DNA from 2 places in the Microbispora sp. H10830 genome. Region 1 is predicted to be linked to the other one. Evidence: riboswitches for the same ligand, from Rfam matches in the RefSeq annotation. Region 1 holds a riboswitch; the other holds the start of a gene.

Region 1 (3,530 bases):
GGTGGGTTCACGTCAGGCCCGGAGGAACTCGGCGATCGGCTCGGCCTGGCCGAAGATGGCGTGACCGGTCCCGGGGAGCAGGTTCACGGTCGCGTGCGCAACGCACTCACGGACGCGCCGCACGGTCTGGCGAGAGTCGATCATGGCGTCGCGGTCGCCGGCGATGACGAGTACGGGCATGGTGAGGCCCCGCAACGCGTCGTCGGGGAACACCGGGAGCTTCTCCCTGCGCGGGTTGAAGTGCGTGAACGTCAGGACGACGGCGTCGAGGGCCTGCCGGTCCCTCTCCCCGTCGAGGCCCGCGACGGCCATCGCCGACTCGCGTAGTCCACCACGTCGGAACGGGCCGGTCAGCAGGGCCTTGAAGATCCAGCCGACCTTCTGCCGCCCCACGCCGCCAGGGCATATCAGGGCCAGTCGAGTCACTCGTTCCGGACGGCGGATGGCGTAGTCCAGGGCCGTCCAGCCGCCGAGGGAGGTGCCGACGAACGCGGCGTCGGCGATCCCGAGCCCCCGCAGCACGTCGTCGAGCCAGAGTGACACGGCGTCGGAGTCCAGGGCGGGGCGTGAGGGCGCGCTCAGGCCCGGCTCGCCGACCAGGTCGACGGCGTACGTGCGGAAGTGCCGGGACCAGGTGGGGACGTCTCCCCGCCACATCGAGGCGTTCGCGCCCGAGCCGTGCAGCAGCACGAGAGGCGGCGCGTCCGAGGGGCCGCAGGCGTGAACGAAGGTCTCGCCCTCGCGAGTCGGCACCCGTACGTGCTCGGCCGGGATCGGCCAGGCGTCCAGCACCCGCCGGTAGTGGTCGAGGAGCTCGCGCCGACCGGCCTCGGACTTGTAGATCGTCATGACGCCCGCGCCGCCGGCCGCGCGCCGCACCACATCGTTCACCGTCGGCCTCCCGCCGGAGAGGACCGCACATGGCGGCCTCGATTGTCATTTATCGCTCTCTAACATACGTGAATAAGGGAGGGATAGGGAAGTTTGGGTAACGCGCGACCGTGTCGATGCGGCCCGCGGATCACCGTGGGTCACAGCTCGCCGCATGGGCCCGGGCATCGGCGGTGTGCCGTCAGAATGGGCGCATGACATTGCCGGAAATCGCCCCCGAGGCACTGCCCGAAGACGCGTACCTGCTGGACGTCCGCGAGCACGAGGAGTGGGTGGCCGGCCACGCTCCCGGCGCCGTCCACATCCCGCTCGGCGAACTGCAGGTGCGGGTCGACGAGGTGCCGCACGACCGGCCGGTGTACGTGGTCTGCCGGGTCGGCGGCCGGTCGGCGCACGCCGCGATGTGGCTCAACCACATCGGCAGGGACGCCGTGAACGTGGACGGCGGCATGCGGTCCTGGGCCGCCGTCGGGCGTCCGATGGTGAGCGAGACCGGGGAGGCGCCTTACGTGGCGTAGGGACGGGGGCGGCGTAGGAAAACGGTCAAAGAAGTGTCATAATCCCCAAGACATCATCAATACCCGCGGGAGCTCGGGCGTGACCGGGCTGAGAGGGCGGATCCACATCGTGCCGCCGACCGCATGAACCTGTCCGGATAATGCCGGCGTAGGGAGCGTGTGATGACTTCTGCCGTCGTCGACGACGCGTACGCGGAGGTTCCGCTCACTCTTGACGAGGAGGCTCCGAGGACCCTGGGCGTGCTCGACCAGGGCGCCTTCTGGGCCAACCTCGGCGTCAGCCTCCTCGGCTTCTCGGGGGCGCTGTTCCTGCTCGACCCGCTGGGCGGCAAGCCGCTGACCTTCACCGCGGCGGTGCTCGCCGCCGTCGTCGGCAGCCTGCTCGGGACGGCGATGGTCGGCCTTGCCGCGATCCCCGGCGTACGCACCGGGCGGCCCGCGATGGTGCTGCTGCGCGGCCTGTTCGGGGCCCGCCTCTCGTACATCCCGACCGTGCTGAACATCGTGCAGATGCTCGGCTGGGGCGCCTTCGAGCTGTGGGTCATCGCCAACGGCGCGCAGGCGCTGTTCGGCCCGGCGGTGCCGTACGCGGTGTGGGCGGTCGTGGCGGGCGCGCTGACGATCGCGCTGACGATCCGGCCGCTCGGCGCGCTGCGGCTGCTGCGGCGGTACGTCACGGCGGGCGTGGTGATCGCGATGATCTGGCTGTCGGTCGCCCTGTTCCGGCAGGGGCCGTCCGTGGGGAGCGGCTCCTGGGACGCCTTCGCCCCCGCCGTCGACTACGTCATCGCGCTGTCGGTGTCGTGGGTGCCGATGGCCGCGGACTACGCCAGGCACTCGCGGTCGAGCGGCGCGGCGTTCACCGGTGTCGTCGCGGGATACACGATCGCCCAGGTGGCCTGCCTGGCCCTCGGCATCGCCGCGCTCGCCCTGGTCGGCAACGACGGGGACAAGGTGTGGGACCCGTTCGTGGCCGCCCCTCTCGGGGTCGTGTTCTTCGGCATCCTGGTGCTGCGCGAGGCCGACCAGTCGTTCGCGAACGTCTACTCGACGACGGTGTCGATCCAGAACCTCGCGCCGCGCTGGGACCGCCGGGTCATCTCGGTCGTGATCGGCGTGCTCACCACGCTGATCGCGCTGTTCGCCGACGTGAACTCCTACGGCGCGTTCCTGAGCGTGATCGGGGCCGTGTTCGTGCCGATGTTCGCCGTGCTCGTGGTGGACTACTTCGTGCTCGGCGGGGCCGCCCGGTGGAACACGGCCGAGGACGCCCCCTCCCGCTGGCTCATGATCGTGCCGTGGATCCTCGGGTTCGCGGCGTACTGGATCGTGACCTCCACGCCGACGGTCGGCTGGTGGGACGGGATCTGGACCGAGGTCCGCCTCGCCCTCGGGTTCGTCCACCAGCCGTGGATGAACGCGGCGCTCGCCGCGTTCCTCGTCGCCGGGCTGGTGACCGTGGCGCTGTCCCTCCCGGGCCGCCGCCTGCGGTCGCGCCGTTAGGGCGCTCGGCTTCCCCCCGCGTCGGCTTCTCACCCGCGTCGGCTTCTCACCCGCGTCGGCTTCTCACCCGCATCGGCTTCTCACCCACAGGCAAGTGAGTTGCAAGACGACGCCTCAAGACTGCCGCCCAGGGAAGGCCCGCGCCGGCCTTCACCGGCAGAGAGGCCGTGGGGGCAGTGGAATTCCGGGTTCTGGGTCCTTTCGAAGTCCGGGACGGCGAGGTGCCGGTCGGTGTCGGAGGCCCGCGGCAGCGGGCCGTCCTGGCCCGGCTGGTGCTCGCCGGGGGCGCGGTCGTCTCCACGGACACGTTGATCGAGGACCTCTATCGCGGCACGCCACCGGCCACCGCACTCGAGTCGATCCACGTCTACGTGTCGAACCTGCGTCGTGTGATCGAACCGCAGCGGGCGCCGCGGACCCCTCCCCGGCTCCTCGTCGCCAAACGCCCCGGTTATCTGCTCGCCACCCCGGACGTCGACGCACTGCGGTTCGGCGGGCTCGTCGCCGACGCGGAACGCCGGCCGCCCGCCCGGGCACTCGCGCTGCTCGACGAGGCGCTGGGGCTCTGGCACGGCCTGCCGTACGCCGACTTCGCGGGCGAGCTGTGGGCCGTCACCG
Region 2 (3,530 bases), on a different contig from region 1:
AGACCGTCGGAGTCCACGGTGCCGACCATCGCGCCGAGGCGCAGCTCGACGCCCGCCCGCGCGTACCAGTCGGTGGTGTGGCTGCCCACGGCGGGCCCGAGCGCCACGGCGAGCGGGCTCTCCCCCGCCTCCACCACGGTCACCGCGCACCCCGCCCTGGCCGCCGCGGTGGCGACCTCGGCGCCGATCCAGCCGGCCCCGACGACGGCCACGCGGGCGCCTGGGACCAGCCGCTCGCGCAGCGCGAGCGCGTCCTCGATCGTGCGCAGCACGTGCTGGCGGCCCTCTCCGCGCAGGCGGATCGGCGTGGCGCCGGTGGCGATGACCAGGCCGTCGTACTCCAGCTCGCCCTCGGTCGTCTCCAGCACGCCGTCGCGCAGGCCCTTGGCCGCCGTGCCGAGGCACAGCCGCACGTCGAGGGCGTCGAGATCGGAGTCGACCACGGTGGAGTCGGTCTCTCCGAGCAGCACCGCCTTCGACAGCGGCGGCCGGTCATAGGGGCGATGGTGTTCCTCGCCGATGAGCGTGATGCGGCCGGTGAATCCACCGGCCCTCAACGCCTCGATGCTTCGCACGCCGGCCAGGCCGGCACCCACCACCACGACGTGATCCACAGCTTGACCATAGATTGTCAACGGGGGCCCTGGCCAACGGGCCCCCCATAACGAGTTGGGCAATTGACGCGCACTTCCGCGGGGGCCCACGTTGTGAAGGACGCCGGGCCCTCACCGCACCACGCGCATCCAGATGTTCGTGGCGTGCGGCACGTGCGTGAGGCTGATCCGTTCGAGCCTGACCCGATCGCCGCCGGGGTGGGAGAACAGCCGGACGCCGTCGCCGAGCATGACCGGCGCCACGCACACGAGGATCTCGTCGAGCAGGCCCGCGTCGAGGCACTGCGCGGCGACGTCCGCGCCGAGCACGTTGACGTACTTGTCCCCCGCGGCCGACTTGGCCGCCGCGACGGCGGCGCCGAACTCCGTCACGAAGGTCACGCCGGGCACCGGCGCGGCCGGGACGTCGTGGGTGAGCACGAACTGCGGCCCGCTCCACCCGCCACCGAACGGCTCGCCCTCCTGGGGGGTGTCCCGGTAGGGGTCGTCACCGCGGAAGGTGCGGTTGCCGACGAGCAGCGCGCCGATGTCGCCGACGAGCGCGTCCACGGTCGGGTTGGGCCCGAGATGTTCGGTCAGCCAGGACATGTCGCCGCCCGGCCCGGCGATGAAGCCGTCCAGCGACATGGTGGCCGAGTACAGCATCGTGGCCATGAGGGGCACCTCCGTCGGGTCGATCCACGTCGCGCCATCATGCGCCCGCGGGCGGCCCCGGACCCGCCGATCCGGCGATCGGCCGTTATGGGCGGCGTACTACCCTTGTGGGCGTAAGACGCGCGGGAGCCCGGCGGACCGGGCTGAGAGGAGAGCGTGAGGCTCTCGACCGCCCCGACCTGATCCGGGTAATGCCGGCGAAGGGAGCGCTGTGTCCCGCACACCGCCATCCGGCGCCCAGTCCGGCGCGCAGTCCGGCTACGACGTCCTGATCGTGGGCGGCGGGGTGGAGGGCCTGGCCGCGGCCTGGCGCACCGCGCGGCGGGGCCTGTCGGTGGCGGTGGTCGACCCCACGCCAGGAGGCGGCGCCACTCACGCGTCGGCGGGGATGCTCGCGCCGGTCAGCGAGGTGACCTACACGGAGGAGCCGCTGCTGCGGCTCGGCCTCGCGTCGCTGGCGGCCTGGCCGGCGTTCCGGGCGGAGCTGGAGGACGAGACCGGCGACGACCTCGACTACCGGACCGAGGGCACGCTGGAGGTCGCCCGCGGCGCGGACGACATGGCCGTCCTCGACGACCTCGCGGCCTTCGAGCGGACGCTCGGCCTGCGGGTCGAGCGGCTCACCGGGCGCGAGTGCCGCTCCTTCGAGCCGATGCTCTCCCCCTCCGTACGCGGTGGGCTGCTGGCCCGCGACGACGCGTGGGTCAACCCCCGCAGGGTCGTGCGCGCCCTGCTCGCGGCGTTCGAGAAGGCGGGCGGCACGCTGGTGACCGAGCGCGTCGCGGGGATCGACGCCCAGGGGTCCGGCGCTCCGAGCGTACGGCTGGAGTCCGGCGGCGCCGTCGCGGCCGGTCAGGTCGTCGTGGCGGCCGGGTCGTGGTCGGCGTCCCTGCTGCCCGGCCTGCCGGTACGCCCGGTCAAGGGCGAGATCCTCCGGCTGCGCGGGCCCCGGGGCTTCCTCACCCGGTGCGTCAGGGGGCTGGTGCACGGCGCCCCCGCCTACCTGGTCCCCCGGGGCGACGGAGAGATCACCTTGGGCGCCACGACCCAGGAGATGGGGTTCGACGCGCGGGTCACCGCCGGAGGGGTGTACGAGCTGCTGCGCGACGCCCGCGAACTGGTGCCCGGCATCACGGAGCTCGAACTGGCCGAGACGACGACCGGCTTCCGCCCGGGCACGCCCGACAACCTGCCGCTCATCGGCCCGGCCGGGCCGCCCGGCGTGCTCGCGGCGACCGGGCACGGACGCAACGGGGTGCTGCTGTCCCCGATCACCGCCGACGCCGTCGCCGCGTTCCTCACCGGCGACGAGGTGCCTCCGGTCGCCCGGTTCTGCGATCCAGGGAGATTCAGCCAATGAAAGTCACGATCAACGGAGGCGCGGCCGAACTGCCGGACGGCGCCACGATCGGCGACGCCGTACGGACCCTCACGCCCCTCACGTCCGGGGTCGCGGTGGCGCTGAACGGCGAAGTCGTGAGCCGGAGCGCCTGGGACTCCACCCAGGTCGCCGACGGCGACGGCGTCGAGGTGCTCACGGCTGTGCAGGGAGGGTGAGCATGACCGACGACGTCCTCGTGCTGGGCGGGGAGAAGTTCACCTCGCGGCTCATCATGGGCACAGGCGGCGCGCCGTCGCTGGAGGTGCTCGACCAGGCGCTGGAGGCGTCCGGCACCGAGCTGACGACCGTCGCGATGCGCAGGCTCGACCCGGAGTCCCGCGGTTCGGTGCTCGACCTGCTGCGCGCCCGCGGCATCAAGGTGCTGCCGAACACGGCGGGGTGCTTCACCGCCGGGGAGGCGGTGCTGACCGCACGCCTGGCCCGCGAGGCGCTGGAGACCGACTGGGTCAAGCTTGAGGTCATCGCGGACGAGCGGACCCTGCTGCCCGACCCGATCGAGACCTTCGACGCCGCCGAGCGGCTGGTCGCCGACGGTTTCGTGGTGCTGCCGTACATCGGGGACGACCCGGCGCTGGCCCGCAGGCTCCAGGACGCCGGGTGCGCCGCCGTGATGCCGCTCGGCGCCCCGATCGGCTCCGGGCTGGGCATCCGCAACCCGCACAGCATCGAGCTGATCGTCGAGGCCGCCACGGTGCCGGTGATCCTCGACGCCGGCATCGGCACGGCCAGCGACGCCGCGCAGGCGATGGAGCTGGGCTGCGACGCGGTGCTGCTGGCCAGCGCCGTGACCCGGGCCCACCGGCCCGGCCTGATGGCCGCGGCCATGCGGCAGGCGGTCACGGCTGGGCGGCTGGCCCGCC

The links. A riboswitch is a leader RNA that binds a small molecule or an ion and turns the genes downstream of it on or off. The one in region 1 is predicted to bind thiamine pyrophosphate.
Region 2: it holds a riboswitch for thiamine pyrophosphate, as region 1 does, so the genes downstream of both, thiO (glycine oxidase ThiO) here and HHX35_RS05245 (cytosine permease) in region 1, are expected to answer to the same signal.

What each region holds. Positions count from the first base shown of each region.
Region 1 covers NZ_JABBWX010000002.1:95,672-99,201, forward strand. The annotation lists gene HHX35_RS05235 (alpha/beta fold hydrolase) at 13-891, opposite strand; gene HHX35_RS05240 (rhodanese-like domain-containing protein) at 1,086-1,409, shown strand; TPP riboswitch at 1,465-1,581, shown strand; gene HHX35_RS05245 (cytosine permease) at 1,572-2,912, shown strand; gene HHX35_RS05250 (BTAD domain-containing putative transcriptional regulator) at 3,134-3,530, shown strand, end outside.
Region 2 covers NZ_JABBWX010000001.1:371,724-375,253, forward strand. The annotation lists gene HHX35_RS01705 (FAD-dependent oxidoreductase) at 1-614, opposite strand, end outside; gene HHX35_RS01710 (dihydrofolate reductase family protein) at 726-1,268, opposite strand; TPP riboswitch at 1,381-1,491, shown strand; gene thiO (glycine oxidase ThiO) at 1,480-2,628, shown strand; gene thiS (sulfur carrier protein ThiS) at 2,625-2,825, shown strand; gene HHX35_RS01725 (thiazole synthase) at 2,828-3,530, shown strand, end outside.